DNA from 3 places in the Chryseobacterium sp. KCF3-3 genome. Region 1 is predicted to be linked to each of the others. Evidence: riboswitches for the same ligand, from Rfam matches in the RefSeq annotation. Region 1 holds a riboswitch; each other region holds the start of a gene.

Region 1 (6,883 bases):
TTCCCAGTTTTTCCTGAATTTCTGCAGCCTTAATGTTGGAAACTGCAACAGGTGTTTTTCTCTCTTTGGCTGTTTGGGAAAGGTTTCTACCTACCAACATAACCTCATCAATAGATTTAGATTTCTCTAAAGAATCCTTCGTACTCTGCCCATAATAGATGGCGGCCGTAGGTAATACAAGCGCTATAATTAGTCGCTTTTTAAAAGTAATGTTCATGAAATAAACTAGCGTGTTTGATTTTAAGGCTGCAAAGATGAATAATTATTTTTGAATTGAGTATTAAATCTTCCCGAAGTGATATGCTATTGTGTGCATATAATGCATTATTACTCGTTTTTTTGGAAGTATTAATTATTTCAGATGTTTAATTTACAATTTGTTATAAAAGTGAATTATACAAAAAAGAGGATTGTTTTTAACGAATAAAAATAATGATGTGCTTCACCTGAAATTTCTACGGAATGTATTTTTTTCTAATGATGTTTAAAGATTGGTTTGTTTTGTATCAATATTAATATATTTGAAGATATTATTTGTATCAAATCCATTTTCTAAGATAACATAAGGTTTTCTATTATTTTAAAAACTAAAAATATGACTCAGCTCAGCTTGTTCGACACAGAAGATTTATATGAATTTCCAAAAGACCTTTTGGAATACAGAGAACATTTCCTGAGTCAGGACGAAGCGGACCAACTTAAAAATCATCTGCTTGAAACCGCCCCCTGGAAGCAGCGTACCCAGAAAATGTATGATAAAACGGTTCTGACGCCACGCCTAACAGCCTGGTATGGTGATCCGAAAACGGATTATCCATTAGGAAACGGTGAAGTGGATAATAATGTCTGGACTCCCGAATTATTTTCTTTAAAACAAAGGATAGAAGAAACATTCGGTTATCAGTTCAATTCTGTATTGCTTAATCTTTACAGAGATCATAATGATTCTGTTGCGTGGCATCGGGATAAGGAAAGCAGATATGGAAAACGTCCTGTGATTGCATCCGTAAGTCTGGGGCAGACCAGAAACTTTGATTTCAGGAAAAAAGACCATCATCAGAGTAAATACAGTCTGCCACTTCCTAACGGCTCATTATTGATTATGAAAGGAGATCTTCAGGAAAACTGGGAGCATAGAATTGCTAAGTCTGTATCCTCCATGAAGGAACGTATTAATCTTACATTCCGGTTAGTTCGTGAAGCATAGGATATTTATTTTAAAGCATAAATAGAAGTATTATATTTCCAAAATTAAAAGCCTGAAGTCCTTTCTTTTTCCACAAAAAAGCTGCACCTTTGTCCCAACAATGGGGTGCTACAGATAAAAGTGGCTGAGATGATACCCAGGAATGTACTTCCACACCTGATCCGGGTAATGCCGGCGTAGGGATTGCTTACTGATCATCTCATCATTTGATTTCCAATAATTAATATGATGCAGGACATTTTAAAACAAATTACCTTACCGGAATGGTTTGGAGTCTTATTTTCAGTCATTCAGGTTTTACTGGCTCGTAAAAACAACGTCAACAACTATCTTTTCGGAATTGCAGGAATTCTGCTTACATTGTATGTGATGCTTACTTCCAAGCTGTACGCTGAATTTACCTTGAATCTTTATTATCTGGTCATGAGCATCTACGGATGGCTGTACTGGAAATTCGGGAAGCAAAAATCTGAAATGGAAATCTCGGTTACCACTACCACGGAAAAATGGATTACCGGAGGAATTGTTTTGGGAACTTTTATCTTATTCTGGTCTTTTCTTACCCATTTTACCGATTCGGATGTTCCGGTCTGGGATTCTCTGGTAAGTGCTTTTGCCTGGGCAGGAATGTGGCTGATGGCGAGAAGAAAAATTGAAAACTGGGTGATACTGAATGTCAGTAATATTATTTCCATTCCTTTAATGATTCATAAAGAATTGTATCTCTATGCTGTTTTGACGTCATTCTTATTTTTAGTAGCCATCTCCGGATATATAGAATGGCAGAAAATCATTAAATCCAAAGCTAATGCTGAGTACTAAAGAGATCAGACAAGAACTTCATGGAGCTTCTGGAATTTCTGATGAGGTAATACAATATATTCATCAAGAAAGATTACTTAAAATCTGGGTTCCCAAAAAATATGGAGGACTCGGTTATCGTTTTGAAGAAGGACTTAAAGCCTTATTCAGCTGGGCTCAAACCGATGGAAGTTTTGGCTGGATGCTGACACTTTGTGCAGGAGCGAATTACTTTTCAAGAAATATCAAACCTGAAATTGCTCAATTACTGTTCACCCATTCTGAAACCTGTTTTGGCGGCAGCGGAATGATTGGCGGTACAGCAGAAAAACAAGATGACAGCACTTATCTGATCAACGGTTCATGGAATTTTGCAACAGGAGCACCTCATCTGACCCATTTCACATTGAATGCCAAGATTACGGAAAACGGGAAACCTATAATGGATAAAGGCGGTAATGAGATCATTCACTCATTCATTATTCCGAAAGAAAGGGCTCAAATTATTCCCAACTGGAAATCTATGGGTATGAAAGCCAGCGGTACCTATTCATTCACTGTTGAAAATGTTCTCGTTAGTGAAGATTACAGTTTTGTGTATGATACCTTTTTCACCAATGATATTTTGGATACCATTCCGTTTCGGGTTTTTGCAGACTTGACGCTGTTGGTCAATTATTTAGGAATGGCTTCTCATTTTATTGAAGAGGCAGTAGATATTCGTCCCGAGATCCATTTCAAAAGTTTCACAAAGTCTGTTGAAAAACATTTGGAAAAAGTACTAAACATTGCCAGAGAAGTAGAAAATATACTCGGTGATCACAAAGAGATTTCAGACGATCAACAACACGAGATTCACCAATATGGAGTAGAGCTGGTTCAAAGATTATCCCATCAGATTCTTACTATTTATACACAGCTGGGAATCCGGGCAACAGATACCAATTCTGCTGTGTATCAGGTATTCTGTGATTATTTTACAGCAGCTATGCATTCCAATTTCAGACCTTCTGCTGATGATTTGGATTTTTCTTTCTGAAGAGAAAATTTTTCTTTGGAACTCCGATGATGAGTTATTGCTAAGGATTTAAACTTAAAATAAGTTTAAAATCTGGGTCAATTCATTATGGCCGCATCATAACGCCGGAAATAATGATGACCTCGTTCTGGATCATCCAGATCTTTATTGGTATATTAATAAAGGAGTCAACATTATTCAGACTGACCGTCCGAAAGAACTGATCCATTATTTGAAAAGTAAAAACCTTTATTTTTAAGAAGTAAAAGGCCGAAATATTCAATTTCGGCTCTTTTGGTCTATAGGGTAGGACTATAAATTTCTATTTTCCAGGACTGATTGTTTAGGAACGTACTCAAATAAAATACACTTTGGAAATAGAAAATTTAAGAAAAGATAACTGAAACAGGCCTTTTTTAGGATATTTTAACACTCGTTTTATGATTTGTGTCATAAAGTAAACATTATATATTTCACTATATTTGGAATAATAAAGCTAACCCATGAAATAAGCCAACATAAAAACTTGTTAAACTAAAAATTATTAAAGATTACCAAAGATTATGAAAGACTTATTTTCATTAAACGGAAAGAAGAAGGAACATGTTATTACACACTTAAAAAAAGAGATGTATTCATTGATTGAAAATGATAACTGGATTACAGTTACGATAAAAAAATTGTTCCATACAATGATTGTATCCTATTTGATCTGCAACGGTTTGGTTGCTTTAACGATTGTCAGAACAAAATTCACTCCATTTTATGAAAAATATACAGTATTGTAAGTTGGGATAGAATATTTCTCAGGGCAATGCTTTGAAGAGCTGTATTTATTTTTGTTTAGTAATCCATTCTTCACGAAGAACTGCATAAATAATATCATCAACCCATTTATTTTTCCAGAACAGACTTTTCACAAAGTGCCCTTCTTTTCTTAATCCGATTCTTTCCATCAGCTGAAGAGAAGCAGTGTTATCAGGATCTACGGAAGCTGTAATTCTGTGTTTATGCAAATCATTAAACAAGAAACTAATGATACCTTTTAAAGCTTCGGAAGCATAACCTTTACCCTGAAATAAGGTGTTTAAGGTAATTCCCAGTTCTACCTGTACATTTTCATCTCCTATAAAATGAACTCCAATATCTCCAATGACTGCTTTTGTTTCTTTATCAGCAATCAACAGCTGATACCAACTTTCAGGCTGGTTGAATTCTTTAGTATTTCTTTGGATAAAACTTTCCACTTCTTCCAGGGTTTCAGGAATCCATCCTTGAAATTTATTGGCTTCGGCATCTGAGCGGTAATCGAAAATATCCTGTTTGTCATCAATCGTAATATCCCGTAGAAGGAGTCTTTCTGTATAGAGTTGCATGATTGTATTATAATTTCAGACAAAAATAGGATTAATTGGGAAGTTATTCAATGAGGAATGATGGCTTTTGCGGTCGCTGAGCCTATTTCTATTAATTTTAATTCAATTAAAACTATAAAATAGTTGCAAATATCATTTAAATACTTACTTTTGTACCGCCTTACAATAAAAAACGGGGGATTGGCGCAGTTGGCTAGCGCGTTTGACTGGCAGTCAAAAGGTCACGGGTTCGAATCCCGTATTCTCCACTTCAGGAAAGCCCTTTTCATAAGGGCTTTTGTTATATTAGTACAAAACTTCTAATCATGCCCATCTCAAAGATTCTCTATATTATATTTATGCGGATCAAATTTAGATCTTCATAAAATATTCTGTTTCGACACTTCTTTCGATATCAATTTGAAATTTAAAAATAACTATGAAATCAATTTTAAGAATATTTAAGTTTTTAGGTAAACTTATACTAGGAATTCTCATATTATTCCTGTTCTTAGGCATGTGTTACCGATTATTTTCTCCGAAACCAGTTCCGCCAGGTCAATTAGTAAATGTGAATGGAACTAACATCCATGTAAGAATAGACGGGAATAAAAAATCTCTACCTACGGTTATTATTGAAGCAGGGGCACATGGTAATACAGATATGCTGCACTGGATTGCAGAAGGCTTAAAAGATAAAACGAGAGTTATACGCTATGACAGAGATGGAAAATGGTTTAGCGAATCGAGTAACACTAATGATAGATCTCCTGAGTTTTACGCATATCAGCTTCATGAATTATTAAAGAAAGCTGGAGAGAAGCCACCTTACATTTTAGTGGGACATTCTATGGGAGGTCCTTATAATAGAATATTTAGAGATCTTTATCCAAACGAAGTGAAAGGAATCGTTTTCATAGATTCAAGTCATCCTGAACAATGGAACCGATTAGCCCAAAAAGAATTGGTTCCCAAGGGACAAGCAAAACTATTTAAAATAGGATCTATACTTGCGGATCTAGGTATTTTGGGCATTTATAACAAAATATTTAGTAAAGAACCATATCAGGGTGATGATTTGCCCAAAGAAGCATATAGTCGCTCACAGTCGCTAACTTATAATTCTGGTGATGTTTTTAAGATGTTTTTAAGAGAGAATGAACTTACTAATGATGTACTGAAGCGTGCAGGTGAGGCAAAGAAATTAGATTCATTACCTGTTTTGGTATTTACAGCTACAGAACAGTATAAAGAATCCCAGAAAGAAAAATACAGGAAAGCCGGAATTGATCCTGAAAAGGAACTTCAATTATGGTTCGGTATGCAAAAAGAACTAAAAGAACTCTCTTCTCAAGGAAAACAAATAATAATGAATGCAAGTCATAGCAGTATCATTACAAAAAAAGTAAATGCAGATCTAGTAAATAAAGAGATTCTTTTATTCTCTGAAAATCTTGAGAAGAAAAAGCAAAATTAAACAATAAAGCCCCTTAATTGGGGCTTAACTTTTTTAGTTGTACCGTTTCCTTACTTCTTAGATTATAACACCGTTTTATAAGTGACTTGCAGGAAAATAGCTTTCATTTTAAACTATAAAAAAGAATTTTTTATTTTTTCAATTTTCCAACTATACATTTTTAAATAAAAGATTTCCAATAGAATCTCCTAGATTTGAAAAAAAATAAAATATGGAATTTTCTCCTTTTAATCCTGTGATCAAGCTTTGTCTGCAAGGAATGGGCTTTGAAGACAAAGGAATGCCTGAAGAAGCAGCTCAATCATTTTTAAAAGCTTCGGAAGAAGCTTCGGACGATCATGAAAAGTTTCTGGCAGCTTATTATGTAGCACGTCACCAAAAAAACACTGCTGATAGGTTGAAATGGCTTGAAACTTCCTTAGAGTTGGCTTTAAAAATAAATGATGATACCGTTAAAAGTGCCTTACCTTCTCTTTACCGGAATATTTCCAGATGTTATGAGGATTTAGGAGATTCAGAAAAATCAAAAAAGAATGCTGAATTGTCAGTGTTACTTCAAAACCATCCGTCTGATAAAGGTCCTTTTTACCATGGAACAAAAGCCGACTTACAAATAGGAGGGCTGTTGACAGCGGGTGGAAATTCTAATTATAAATCAGAATTCAAAATGAATCATATTTACTTCACCGCTTTAACCAATGGAGCAGGACTTGCTGCAGCATTGGCAAAAGGCGATGGAGCAGATCGTGTATATATTGTAGAACCCACAGGGAATTTCGAAAATGATCCTAATGTAACGGATAAAAAATTCCCGGGAAATCCAACCCGATCTTATCGTTCCGAAATGCCTTTGAAAATTATCGGAGAAATTACAGAATGGAGTAGGCCAACTCCGGAAGATCTTCAGAAATTCCGTGATAAACTGGATAATGGTAAAGGAGAGATTATCAATTAATGAATTATGGAAAACAGCTGATTATGACTGTACTCATAAAAGCCTGAATGAATATTTCATACATTTGGGA
Region 2 (6,883 bases), 2.6 Mb from region 1:
CAACACCATTACTTTCCTTGCACAGAAAACAGTAAGAGAAAGACTGGCAGAAATTCTTTTGCTGCTGGAACAGAAACTGGGAGTAGATCCTGAAGGATTTATCAAGATCTCATTAACGAGAGAAGAAATTGCCAATATTATCGGTACCGCTACAGAAAGTGCCATCCGTCTGATCTCAGAATTCAAACAGGATAGTCTGATTGAAGTCGACGGAAGAAATATCAAGATTTTAAATCACGACAAACTCATGAAACTCGGTCACGTAGTTTTATAAATCATACAAAAACTTAAGTCGGCTCAAGGCCGACTTTTTAACTTTTAAAAATAGATAAATTATGTCTGTTCACTCTGAAATTAAAAAAGTTACAACTGAAACCTTGCGTAAAATGAAATTCGACAAGGAGAAAATAACAATGCTTACAGCCTATGATTTTACCACGGCGAAAATGGTAGATGCAGGTGGAGTAGATGCTATTTTGATTGGAGACTCTGCAGCGAATGTAATGGCTGGTTTTGAAACTACATTACCCATTACGCTGGATCAAATGATCTATCATGCTCAAAGTGTGGTAAGAGGAACCGACAGAGCTTTGGTGGTAGCAGATTTACCTTTCGGAACTTATCAGAGTAATCCTGAAAAAGCATTGGAGTCTGCGGTAAGAATGATGAAGGAAGGTGGGGCACATGCTGTGAAAATTGAAGGTGGAAAAGAAATTTCCAAGTCTATCAAAAAAATCATCAATGCCGGAATTCCGGTAATGGGACATTTGGGTTTAACACCACAGTCTATCTATAAATTCGGAACGTATAAAGTAAGAGCTAAAGAAGAGGCAGAAGCTGAAAAATTAATTGCTGATGCACAACTTTTAGAAGAATTAGGGTGTTTTTCAATCGTATTGGAAAAAATTCCAGCAGAATTAGCTAAAAAAGTAACGGAAAGTATTTCTATTCCTACCATCGGAATCGGTGCTGGTGCAGATTGTGACGGACAGGTTTTGGTGTATCATGATATGGTAGGAATGAACAAAGGTTTCAGCCCAAAATTCTTAAGAAGATACCTTGATCTTTACACAGAAATTACAGGAGCTGTCGCTCAATATGTAAAAGATGTGAAAAGTGTAGAGTTTCCTAACGAAAACGAAAGCTATTAATCTATGCAGAATCAGCAATCTACTCAGGGAATATTATCTATAGCAGCATTGATCTGTCTTGCTGTAGGATGGTTTAATCTGTTCTCTCCGGAAATCAATCATTTACTTTCTAGAAAAGTATTTTATGTGCTGATAGGAGCGAGCTTCTTTATTCAGGCGCCGTTACTTACCAATAAAAACTTTGTGTATGCAATGTATGCTGCTGCTGCGATCTGTGTATTCGGAGCATTTATTCCGGAAGGTTCAAAGCTTTCAGCTGTAAAAACAGTAGGGCTTCTGGCAGGGATTATCCTGTCTTTATCCAATAGAAGAAGATAGACGGAAGAAGTATGAAGGAGCAGATTATATATGAAGACAACCATCTTCTGGTGATTAATAAAAAGGTGGGTCAACTTGTACAGGGTGACAAAACCGGAGATGAATCACTATTAGAATCCATCAAGAATTTTATAAAAATAAGAGATGCTAAGCCGGGAAATGTTTTTCTCGGCTTGGTTCATCGTATAGACCGTCCTACATCAGGGCTGGTGATCTATGCAAAAACTTCCAAAGCACTTTCCCGTTTGACGCAGATGGTGAAAAACCGTGAAGTGAAGAAAACATATTGGGCGGTTGTAGGAAAAGAAATGATCCCGCAAAGTCAAAGACTGGTTCATTATTTAAAGAAAAACGAAAAAAACAATAAAGCCATTGTCTTTCCGAAAGCTACAGAAGGAGCAAAAGAAGCCATTCTTACCTATCATGTGATTAAAACACTGGATAATTATCTTCTTCTTGAGATTGATCTCGAAACCGGAAGACATCATCAGATCAGAGCACAGTTATCCAAAACTGGAGTTCCGATTAAGGGTGACCTGAAATATGGAGCACCACGTTCCAATCCTGATGGCGGAATAAATCTTCATGCAAGGAAACTGGAATTTATTCATCCGGTAACCAAAGAAAAAATTGAAATCATAGCTCCTGTTCCGCAGAATGATGCGATCTGGAGGGCTTGTGAAGAATAAAACTAAAAACTAAATACTATGAAACTTAAATTAATTTTTGTGATGACCATGTTATTGGTCATTACGTCTTGTTCTAAAGATGATGATATCTTGGAAATTGATACTCCTCAGCAAGTTATAACAGATAGACCCGCTAAAATTTCAGCTTCTTTCCCTAAGTTGAACTCAGTTACTCTGGCGGGAATAGATAAAAATTATACCTTTGAATATGACTCAGAGGGAAGGGTGCTTAAACGAAATGGATATATTTCAATTGGAAACGAGATGTATCCTGATTCTTTTTTTAATGATCCATATACCAGAATATCCTACACAGGTAATACTGCTACAATGAAAAATTATAAAACTAGTATAATTGATGAAAGAAACTTTGAATTTGATAATCAGGGAAGAATTATTAAATTAAATATTCCTTCTGTTACTAATGCTGCGAAGGATAAGCGTATTACATACAGTTATAATACTGTTGGAAAACTTACAGAAGCTTTGACTGAATTTCCTAATGCAGCTTATAATCCAGCTAATCCCAATGATTATATTTTAACATATGTAGAAAAAATTACTTATGATAATGTGGGTAATGTTGAGAAGGCAATTACCACAGAAAAACATAATAATGTAGATATTTATATTACAAAAGTAGTTGAGTTTTCTCAGTATGATACTGCCCCGAATCCATTTCGTAAGTTAGGTGTTTTTGCAGAATATTTTTATTTTACCCTACCTACTAATAATTTTAACAGGATGGTTACTAAGATGTATAATTCAGGAAACTTAGGTACTACATACATAGGAGCATGGAATAATTCTTATAATTTAGATGGAACTGTGAAGCTTTTTCAATAAATTTTTTTTGATTTAAATATCAATAAAGCCCGTCTCAATTTCAGAGACGGGCTTTTTATTTAAAATCATTTCAGATTTTGCCCATTCTGAAAAAATGTCTAACTTCGTCCCAAACTTTAGGGGTGTCTGTTACCAACAGACTGAGACTTTACCCTTTGAACCTGATCTGGATCATACCAGCGTAGGGAAAAGTAGATGACTTTTGCTGTACATTCTATTGTACAATAATGGCCATTCCTAAAGTATATATAAAATATTAGGAATGGAACTTATAATCAACCACACCCGAAAAACATTTGATGTACTTCCTGAAAATCTGGAAGCATTACTGGCTATTGAACTGCCTGGTAAGAAAAAAGGCATTGCTGTAGCGCTCAACAATCGCATTATTCCCCTGTCAATCTGGGCGGAAACAATCCTTAACAACAACGATTCTATTTTAATCATTACTGCCACTCAAGGCGGTTAATTCTCATATTTAATACCAATACTTATGGCTCACTCCATTACATGTTCGCCATTTCCGAACTCAAAGAAAATCTATGTTGAAGGAACATTACACCCTATCAATGTAGCAATGCGTGAAATACAGCTTAGCCCGACCAAATTAACCAATGGCGGCTTTGAACATAATGCTCCGGTAACGATTTATGACACTTCAGGTCCTTATACCGATGAAAATGCAGTCATTGATATTCAGAAAGGGCTTCCAAGAATCAGAGAACAATGGATTCTGGATAGAAATGATGTGAATATCCTTGACGGAATTACTTCTGAATACGGAAAAGCCCGTTTAGCAGATCCACGTCTGGATGAACTGAGATTCTCTTATGATCATAAACCTAAAGTTGCACAGGAAGGAAAAGAAGTTACACAGCTTTACTATGCCAGACAGGGCATCATTACTCCGGAAATGGAATATGTGGCTATCAGGGAAAACCAGAGAATAGAACAGCTTGATTCTGTATCTAAAGAAATGGCTTTTCAACATCCGGGACACAGCTTTGGTGCCAATACTCCCAAAAGCAAGATCACTCCGGAATTTGTAAGAGACGAAATTGCTGCCGGAAGAGCGATCATTCCCAATAATATCAATCACCCGGAAAGTGAACCGATGATCATTGGAAGAAATTTCCTGGTGAAAATCAATGCCAATATCGGAAACAGTGCCGTTTCATCCAGTATTGAAGAAGAAGTAGAAAAAGCAGTATGGGCTTGCCGATGGGGAGGCGATACCATTATGGATCTTTCCACAGGGAAAAATATTCACGAAACAAGAGAATGGATCATCAGAAACAGCCCGGTTCCTATCGGTACTGTTCCCATCTATCAGGCATTGGAAAAAGTAAAAGGAGTTCCTGAAGATCTGACATGGGAAATTTTCAGAGATACGCTGATTGAACAGGCAGAGCAGGGAGTTTCCTATTTCACTATTCACGCAGGAGTTTTACTAAGATACATTCATTTAACAGCGAAAAGAGTAACCGGAATTGTTTCCAGAGGAGGATCCATCATGGCAAAATGGTGTTTATTCCATCATAAAGAAAGCTTTTTGTACACTCATTTTGAGGAGATCTGTGAGATCATGAAAAAATATGATGTTGCTTTCTCTCTGGGAGATGGTCTTCGTCCGGGATCTATTGCAGATGCCAATGATGCCGCTCAGTTTGCAGAACTGGAAACTTTAGGTGAACTGACTAAAATTGCCTGGAAACACAATGTACAGGTGATGATTGAAGGACCTGGACACGTTCCGATGCATATGATTAAAGAAAACATGGAAAAGCAACTGGAAGAATGCCATGAAGCTCCGTTTTACACCTTAGGTCCTTTAACTACAGATATTGCACCAGGGTATGATCACATTACTTCGGGAATCGGTGCAGCAATGATCGGATGGTTTGGTTGTGCAATGCTTTGCTATGTAACACCAAAGGAACACTTAGGACTTCCGAATAAAGATGATGTAAAAGTTGGGGTAATTACTTATAAACTGGCAGCTCACGCAGCAGACCTGGCAAAAGGACATCCGGGAGCGCAGTATAGAGATAATGCATTAAGTAAGGCAAGATTTGAATTCAGATGGGAAGACCAGTTCAATCTTTCATTAGATCCAGAGACAGCAAGAGCTTATCACGATGAAACACTTCCTGCAGAAGGAGCCAAAATTGCTCATTTCTGTTCCATGTGCGGACCGAAATTCTGTTCCATGAAAATCACACAGGAAATTCGTGAATCTGCAGAACAGGGAATGCTGGATAAATCACAGGAGTTTATCGAAAAAGGAAAAGAAATCTATATATGATTCTAGTCATAACTCCTGAATGGATTGCTCCGAATGAAACAGATACTATTCATCAGATGTTTCAGGAAGGTCTTGATCTGCTTCATATCCGTAAACCGTGGCTCAGCCGGAATGAAATGATTGAATTTATCACTCAGATTGATGAATCTTTCTATTCACAGCTGGTATTGCATACGCATTACGATCTTGGGAAGGAATTTACTATTTCAAGGTTTCATTTCAGGGAGATTGATAGAAAGGAAGAAATATATAAATCGTTTGTGAAAGAAAATACCATTTCAACTTCGGTACATGATATTAAAACATACAATACTTTGGAAAAAGAATGGGAATATGCTTTCATAGGCCCATTCTTTCCAAGTATCTCCAAAAAAGGATATGGACTGGATTCTACCATTAAGGAAGAAATAAAACATCGGGACAATCCTGATGTCAAATTGATTGCCCTTGGAGGAATTGATCAGGATAATATTCATGAAGTTTTCGAATCAGAAGCAAATGGAGCAGCTTTATTAGGTGCCATCTGGGAAAGTGAAGAACCCTTAAAAGTATTCAAAAAATGCAGGAACGTCCTTATGTCATAAGCATCGCAGGTTTCGATCCCAGTGGCGGCGCTGGCTTATTATCAGATAGTAAAACCTTTGAACAATCAAAAGTAATGGGGCTTGGAGTATGTACAGCATTAACATTGCAAACTGCTTCAAAATGTCTGAGTTTAGAATGGCGTCCTATAGACGAAGTAACTGAAGCCATTCAGGTGATGATGGAAAGTTATCCTGTTTCAGCCGTGAAAATCGGAATAGTGAAGGATGCCGAATTTATGGGTAAGATTGTGGAAACAGTTCAAAAAGGAAATCCTGATGTGAAAATCGTATGGGATCCCGTTCTGAAAAGCACTTCCGAATTCACATTTTTTGATCTTGAAACACTTCCTCAATTAAAAAATACGGTTAATAAACTTAGTTTAATAACTCCTAATGATAATGAATACAGTGTTTTAAAAGAAAATCATCTTTTGCCGGATACGAATCAATGCTCTTTACTGATTAAAGGAGGACATCGGAAAGATCATCTGGGAACGGATATTTTAGTTGAAAGTGAAAAAGAAACGCTTTTAGTTCCAGCCGAAGGTAGTACAACCTATTTTCCCAAACACGGTTCCGGCTGTGTTTTATCCTCAGCCATTACAGCAGAGCTTGCAAAAGGAGAAAATATGGAGAATGCCTGCCGAACCGGAAAACGATACATCGAAAAATTTTTAAAAAGTAATCCCTCTTTATTGGGAACACATTCATAGAAAACATGGAAAAATTACAATATATATCACAGGGAAATACCCGACAAGAACAGGAACTTTACATCCGTAAAGCACTGGATAACGGCATCAAATGGGTACAGGTTCGATGGAAAAATGCTCCTGAAAACGAATTAATCCAACTCTGTGAAATTTCAAAACAACTTTGTTCAGAATATCAGGCGGTTTGTATCATCAATGACCATGTACAAATAGCTAAAGAAGTAGATGCTGATGGCGTTCATCTGGGATTAAACGATAGCGCTATTGAAGAAGCAAG
Region 3 (6,883 bases), 2.6 Mb from region 1:
AATGCGTTTCTGACGTTAGAGGAATATGTAAACTTACAACCTCTGCAGATTGTTTTAATTCTTCTAATGAAACCTGTGTGGCATATTCATCAGAAAGGTCAGGAAGAATATCATGGAAAATCACCTTACATCCGAATCCTGAAAGTCTTTTTGCAGTAGCTTTTCCCATGTTTCCATATCCAATTAATCCTACTGTTTTCCCTAACAACTCGTCACCTCTGTTTTCTTCACGTTTCCAGATCCCGTTTTTCACTTCCTGAGAAGCAATAAAAAGTCTGTTCATAATAACAAGCAGCATTCCCACTACATGCTCCGCCACAGAATCTCTATTTCCCTCCGGAGAATTAATCAGCTGAATTCCCAGTTTTTCGGCAACAGGAATATCAATATTTTCCATTCCGGCACCTACTCTTGCGATGAATTTCAGGTTCTTTCCTTTTTCCAGAAAGTTTTTGTTAAGTGGGATACGGCTTCTGATAATAATTCCGTCGTAATTCTCAATTTTATCACAAACCTCATCATAAGACGACGTAAAATCCTCTTCCAAAATAAAATTCTGAGCCAAAAGCTGTTCAGTAATAAGAGGATGATTTTTATCTAAAAGAAGTATTTTCATAGTTTAAACACGAATGACACTAATTTATTTCACAAATAACACAAATTATAAAGTACCGTTAATTACTCTCTTAACCCCATTTTTAAACTGAAGTGTATTGAAGTTGATCAATATCCCAAGTTTACAATTACTTAGGTGAAGGTAGGTAAGTATTTGCGCTAAATGAATATCCTGTAATGATTCTATAGATTTTATTTTCAGCACAAATTTTTTCTCAATCAAAAAGTCAAGTCTATAGCCAACATCCATTTTAACTTCATCATAAATTAATGGCATCGGTTTTTGTCTTTCTACAAGAATATCATGTTTACTTAATTCATAAAACAGGCATTCTTCATAAGCACTTTCCAAAAGTCCTGGTCCAAGAGATTTATGAACTATATACCCTGCTTCATAAACAATTTTTGATATATCATTTTCTGAAATATCCATTTTGATTATTTTTTCATCTGACTGAGCACAAACCATTTGTGAAAATTTGTGCCAACCATTTGCGTTTTTTGTGTTTTATTTCTTGTCTTTTTTAGACTCCTGCGGTTCCTGGAATAACTTTTTAAGTTCTACAGATTCCAAAGGTTTCATTCTTCCGGAAAGGATTAATGAAAGTTCTTTTCTACGGAATGCTGCTGCAAATCTTTCTTTTTCTTCCTCTGTTTCAGGAATCATTTCCGGAATAGGAATCGGACGATTGAATTCATCCACTGCAACAAACGTATAAATCCCTGCATTTGTATGAATTTTCTTCTGGTTAATCGGATCATCCAACCATACATCTACATACACTTCCATGGAAGTAGAGAATGCTCTGGAAACTTTAGATTCCAATACCACTACACCTCCTTCCGGAATCGGATGGTTGAAAGATACGTGGTTTACAGAAGCTGTTACTACTCTTCTTTCACAGTGTCTTGCTGCAGAAATAGACGCACAACGGTCCATTTTTGCCAGAAGTTCACCACCGAAAAGGTTTCTTAAAGAGTTGGTTTCGTTCGGAAGAACGATATTGGTCATAATAGTCAGAGATTCTGACGCTTTTTTTATTTTTGCCATCTAGTCTTAGTGTTGTTTGGGACAGCCGGAGCAGGTTTCATTCCTTTTCCGACAGGTTTTACTAATGAATCTTTTTTCAAAGAATCTGAAACAGGTGTTTCCGGGGTATGTACCATCACTTTTACCGTATCTTTTACAATTCTATGGGTAGAGGTCTGTACGGAAACATTATTGAAAGATTTTTTTCCAAAAAGAAGTTCCTGTTGGGTAAACGCAAGGTATAAAATTCCAAGAACCGGAATAACCAGAAGGAAAATCCAAAGAATTGTTTTTTTGAATTTAAAATCCTTTTCGCGATTCACTGTGGTATTCACTTTTTCCCCGTTATTGATATCTGAGAATCTGATTTCCTCCAATCCGTAAAAATCCGGACGTCCGGATTCTATTCTTTTTCCCTTGAAATGAGTGTGCCCTTCTTCAATGAAGACTGTTCCAAGGTTTTGAATTTCAAGAACCTGTTCGGCCTGAAGTTTTTTCTTCCAAAAATCAGTCTGAATTTTAAGATCACTTTTTGAAGCTTCCAGAGACATCTGTTTTTGTTCTGCAATAAAAGCAGCAAGATCTTCAGCCTGTACTTCGTAATCTATTGTAAATTCAATCTGACTGGCCGGAGGCAGAATGCTTCCGTTTTCAGAATTAATAATTGCCTTAGAATTTTTCAGTGAAAACACCCCAAAGCCTGGAACTGTGGCAGTTCCAAATTGTTTTAAGTATTCTAAAATATATGCTGAAATATTCATTTGGCAGCAAATTTATAACTTTTTCGGGACTTTTTGTAATATTTAATGGATATAAAAAAGACTGCCGGAGCAGCCTTTTAATTATTCTGTATTAAAAAAGGAATACCATTATTCAAATCCTTTTTTAAAAGCTTTACTATTATGGTTTTAAGAGAAAAAAGCTGAAAAATAAAGGAACAGATTTGTGGTTCCATAGATCTATTCCCTAAACTTTTTTCCTGATTACTGAATCTTCCAGCTTATTCCAAACATAAAGTTCGTTCCTGCCTGTGAAAAATAATACGGTTGGCCTTCATATACAGATCCGTTGTTCACATATTTCTTGTTGAACAGGTTATTCACCAATAGCTTTAATGCAATTTCATTATTAGCAATTTTAAACTGATACTGCGCATTGAAATCTGTCAGGAAATAATCTTTAAGCTGAAGATTCGCATCTTCGGTATTGTCCAGATATTGTTTTCCAACATACTGATTCATTAAAGCAAACTGGAAATTCTTTGTAGGATTGAATTTCAGGCTTATATTGGCAATTACATTCGGAGAGAATGAAATCTGAGTATTTCCAAGGCTTTTAGGCAAATCTCCATTTTGAATATTGAAATCCTGATTTCTGTTCTGACTTAACGTTACGTTTCCTGAAACCTCCCATTGTTTAGATAGTTTTGCCAAAGCACCTACTTCAACCCCTCTTCTGTAGCTCTTCCCTGAATTTGTTCTGATAAATGCTCCTACGTTATTCAGTTCTCCGTTCAACACCAACTGGTTCACATAATACATATAGTAAACATTGGCCGTCAATGAAACAATCCCGAACTGTTTTTCAAAACCTGCTTCAATATCATGAAGTTTTTCTGCTTTCACATCGTTATTGGCCATCAGATCATCTCTGTTGGGTTCACGATGAGCATGAGCGTATGAAAGGAAAATTTTACCTCCGTCAATCCTGTAATTCACTCCGGCTTTAGGATTAAAGAACAGCCAGTTTTTACTTAAATCTGCACCTTCACCGTCCCCTGCCATCAGGATCTTAGTATTGTAATTAATTTTTCTAAGCTGTAAATCACCAAAGAATTCAAAATTATTCACTCTTAATAAAGCTTTTGCAAAACCAGACACTTCATTCTTCACAGAGCGGTTTCTGTAATATTCGCTTTCATCAATCTGAGGGAAAAATACTCCCGTCACATTTCCATAGTGTCTTCCGTAATACTGATTCACAACGGCACCAAAGTTCAGATCCAGATTTTCAAACTTCCCGTACAATGTAGAAACCATTCCGTAGAAATCGTTATTCAGCCATTTTTTTCTGATAAAATCTGAGTATTTTATAGTTTGTCCACCTTCAATGATATTAGGCAGATTGTACCTTGAGAAAGGATTTCCCTGTTTATAGTTTTCGTAATATCCTTTTCCTTTTGTATAGTGGAACGTGGTTTCCAGATTCCAGCGGTCACTGAATTTCTGCTCCCAAAGCAACTGATAATGATTCTGTCTGTAATTATCCGTTTCATTATCATAGAAACTTACAATATTCTCCCAATTGGCATCATAAATCGCTCCTGAAATATTGAATTTAGGATCAGTTTCCCAGGTTTTACGGTCAATTCCATTCCAGGCCTGATACGTTTTCTCTTTTCCACCAAAAGCCATTAAACGTAATTTCGTGTTTCCTTCTTCAAATAAAGCAGTGAAATTATAAGAATGTAAGTTGGATGAAGCTCTGTCTATATATCCGTCAGAATGAATATGAGTGTATCTTCCCATCACGGAAAGACGGTTTTTCCAGAATTTTCCGGAGCCTATTTCAGCTGAATATTTATAGGTATTAAATGATCCGTAGCTGTCGTCTGTTTTAAAATAAAACTTCTCTTCCGGATCTTTAGAAAGTACATTAATACTTGCTCCGAAAGCGGAAACACCATTATTGGAAGTTCCCACCCCTCTCTGAATGACAATCTGTGATGCTGAACTTGTTAAATCCGGAACGTTGACAAAAAATATCCCCTGGCTTTCAGAATCGTTGTATGGAACACCATTCATCATGACATTGATAGCACTTCCTGAAACTCCACGGATTCTGAAGCCGGTATATCCTACTCCATTTCCGGCATCGGAAGTAGAAATAATGGAGGTTTGATTTTTCAAAAGAATAGGAAGATCCTGTCCCAGATTCTTACTGTCCAGATCTTTCTGTACATTGATGATTTCCTTTGCTACCGGCAGTCTTTTGGTAAAGTTGACTGCCTCAATTTCCCTGACCTTTAGGGAATCTTTATTCTGGGCCTGTATAAAAGCTACAGAGCCTACACTAAGCCCTAAAAAAAATAATCCTTTCATTCTATAAATCTTTAACATTTAATGAATAAAAGGGGTGATTATGAGATAATTGATAAATAGTAAATGATACGTGATGTTTACCGATCATTTATCGCTAATCATCTATCAATTATTTAAATGGTTCCCTAAACAGCATTACCTGTTCCAGGTTCATTGGGTATAATCTCAGCCTGTTAAAGCACCCCTTTATTTCAGCTGCAAAATTACAAAAAATATATGAATTGGAATTCGGGTTTCGAGATGCAGGATAGTGGGTTACGAAGTGCGAGACTCAGGGTGTTAGGTTGAGGGTTACGCAATGGAAAAAATACTACGAAAAATAGGAGTTATCAGATGAATCATTCATCACTTATAACTCTCTAGTAAGTTTTGTTATTGGCGTCGATATAGTAGTAATTCGAGCCATCTTTTGTTACTTCAAACATCTTACCCAGTTTCCAGCTGAAGTTTCGCTTAATATTGGAATATTCAAACGGAATGATAATCTTATTATTAACATCGATGATTCCAAATTTATCATTATTGGAAGCCACAATCATCGGATTAGCCACATCATCTCCTTCAAGAATGAACAGATACTGATATTGAGGATAGATCTGATATTGTCTGTAATCGGCGGCATTTACAAATTTTGATTTTTCAATGATTCCGTAAAAACCATTCAGAATATAGGCCTGAAATAACTGTTGTTTATATTCTTCAAATTTACATTTTCCAAAATCTGCTTCTTTGAACTGATACACTCTCTTTCCAGACTGATCTACACGATATGAAATCATATTTTTTTCTACCGTAGCATAGTCTCTTGTTCCAAATTTTCTGACTTTTTCATTAGGAGAATTCAGAAGATTGCAGTCTTCATAAAAAAATACCGCGATATGATATTCCGGCTGGATAATAAATTTCCCATTCTGATTGACATACCCGAACTGATCACCCTTTTTCTTAGGAATCAAAACTGGAAGATCTTTATTGATCACCACCAGATCAGCATTAGGTTTGTTAGCTGCAGCTGCTTTTTTAGTCGTGGTTTTTGATCCTTTCTTCAAGGGAACTTTCTTCACAGATTGGGTCTGTGAGAAAACGAAAATCGAAATAAAAACACACAAAACATTCAGGATATTTTTCATATTCTCCATTTGTTTACAAAAATACGACCAAAAATAGATATTATAAAATTCATATTTATAAAGAATCTAAATAATTTCATTCTTATAAAATAGTAAAATTTCGTAATTTTGGGAACATTTTGAATTGTTTGATAATTTTAAAAAACTTTTGAAAAAGTGTAGATTATGCTGACTTTATTCGGTTAATGTTGCATCAAAATGCGAGAACTCAAAATGTCATTAATTGTATTTATACACACCGGTAAAGAAAAAGCAGGCCTACCTTTAATTTTGAAAGACCTTCTATTATGAGTATTTATAAGGATTACATCAAAGAGATTGAAGAAAGAAAAACCCAAGGGCTTCATCCAAAGCCAATTGATGGGGCTGAATTACTAAGCGAAATCATTACACAAATTAAAGATTCAGGTAATGCTGACCGATCAGATTCTCTTAAATTTTTCATTTATAACACACTACCCGGAACTACAAGTGCAGCGGGAGTGAAAGCAAAATTTTTAAAAGAAATTATTCTAGGTGAATCCGTAGTAGAAGAAATTTCCCCTGCATATGCCTTTGAATTGTTATCTCACATGAAAGGCGGACCTTCTATTGAAGTATTGCTGGATCTTGCTCTAGGTAACGATCCTGCTACTGCTAAAGAAGCGGCTAACGTTCTTAAAACTCAGGTTTTCCTTTATGAAGCAGATACTACCCGTCTGAAAGAAGCATTCAACAGCGGAAACGAAATTGCAAAAGAAATTCTTGAAAGCTACGCAAAAGCTGAATTCTTCACTAAACTTCCTGAAGTTGCAGAAGAAATCAAAGTAGTAACATTTATCGCCGGTGAAGGAGATATCTCTACAGACTTACTTTCTCCGGGTAACCAGGCTCACTCAAGATCAGACCGTGAGCTTCACGGTAAATGTATGATCACTCCTGAAGCTCAGGAAGAAATCAAAGCTTTACAGGCACAACATCCTGATGCAAGCGTGATGCTTATTGCTGAAAAAGGAACAATGGGTGTA

Evidence for each region. A riboswitch is a leader RNA that binds a small molecule or an ion and turns the genes downstream of it on or off. The one in region 1 is predicted to bind thiamine pyrophosphate.
Region 2: linked by a shared signal. The riboswitch ahead of thiS (sulfur carrier protein ThiS) and the one ahead of pnuC (nicotinamide riboside transporter PnuC) in region 1 are both predicted to bind thiamine pyrophosphate.
Region 3: linked by a shared signal. The riboswitch ahead of ACKTTZ_RS06205 (TonB-dependent receptor) and the one ahead of pnuC (nicotinamide riboside transporter PnuC) in region 1 are both predicted to bind thiamine pyrophosphate.

Annotation. Positions count from the first base shown of each region.
Region 1 covers NZ_AP035792.1:4,456,191-4,463,073, forward strand. Annotated here, with positions in the region: gene ACKTTZ_RS19780 (TonB-dependent receptor) at 1-217, opposite strand, end outside; gene ACKTTZ_RS19785 (alpha-ketoglutarate-dependent dioxygenase AlkB family protein) at 596-1,207, shown strand; TPP riboswitch at 1,299-1,407, shown strand; gene pnuC (nicotinamide riboside transporter PnuC) at 1,433-2,029, shown strand; gene ACKTTZ_RS19795 (hypothetical protein) at 2,016-3,047, shown strand; gene ACKTTZ_RS19800 (DUF4996 domain-containing protein) at 3,118-3,285, shown strand; gene ACKTTZ_RS19805 (hypothetical protein) at 3,590-3,814, shown strand; gene ACKTTZ_RS19810 (GNAT family N-acetyltransferase) at 3,860-4,402, opposite strand; tRNA gene ACKTTZ_RS19815 (tRNA-Ala) at 4,577-4,650, shown strand; gene ACKTTZ_RS19820 (alpha/beta fold hydrolase) at 4,821-5,858, shown strand; gene arr (NAD(+)--rifampin ADP-ribosyltransferase) at 6,400-6,813, shown strand.
Region 2 covers NZ_AP035792.1:1,407,924-1,414,806, reverse strand. Annotated here, with positions in the region: gene ACKTTZ_RS06315 (Crp/Fnr family transcriptional regulator) at 1-274, shown strand, start outside; gene panB (3-methyl-2-oxobutanoate hydroxymethyltransferase) at 336-1,151, shown strand; gene ACKTTZ_RS06305 (hypothetical protein) at 1,155-1,469, shown strand; gene ACKTTZ_RS06300 (RluA family pseudouridine synthase) at 1,481-2,158, shown strand; gene ACKTTZ_RS06295 (hypothetical protein) at 2,177-3,004, shown strand; TPP riboswitch at 3,113-3,209, shown strand; gene thiS (sulfur carrier protein ThiS) at 3,267-3,473, shown strand; gene thiC (phosphomethylpyrimidine synthase ThiC) at 3,498-5,309, shown strand; gene ACKTTZ_RS06280 (thiamine phosphate synthase) at 5,306-5,893, shown strand; gene ACKTTZ_RS06275 (hydroxymethylpyrimidine/phosphomethylpyrimidine kinase) at 5,869-6,606, shown strand; gene ACKTTZ_RS06270 (thiamine phosphate synthase) at 6,612-6,883, shown strand, end outside.
Region 3 covers NZ_AP035792.1:1,383,208-1,390,090, forward strand. Annotated here, with positions in the region: gene ACKTTZ_RS06185 (2-hydroxyacid dehydrogenase) at 1-616, opposite strand, end outside; gene ACKTTZ_RS06190 (GxxExxY protein) at 662-1,048, opposite strand; gene ACKTTZ_RS06195 (acyl-CoA thioesterase) at 1,124-1,666, opposite strand; gene ACKTTZ_RS06200 (hypothetical protein) at 1,654-2,406, opposite strand; gene ACKTTZ_RS06205 (TonB-dependent receptor) at 2,629-4,746, opposite strand; TPP riboswitch at 4,851-4,942, opposite strand; gene ACKTTZ_RS06210 (WG repeat-containing protein) at 5,106-5,876, opposite strand; gene ACKTTZ_RS06215 (bifunctional aconitate hydratase 2/2-methylisocitrate dehydratase) at 6,164-6,883, shown strand, end outside.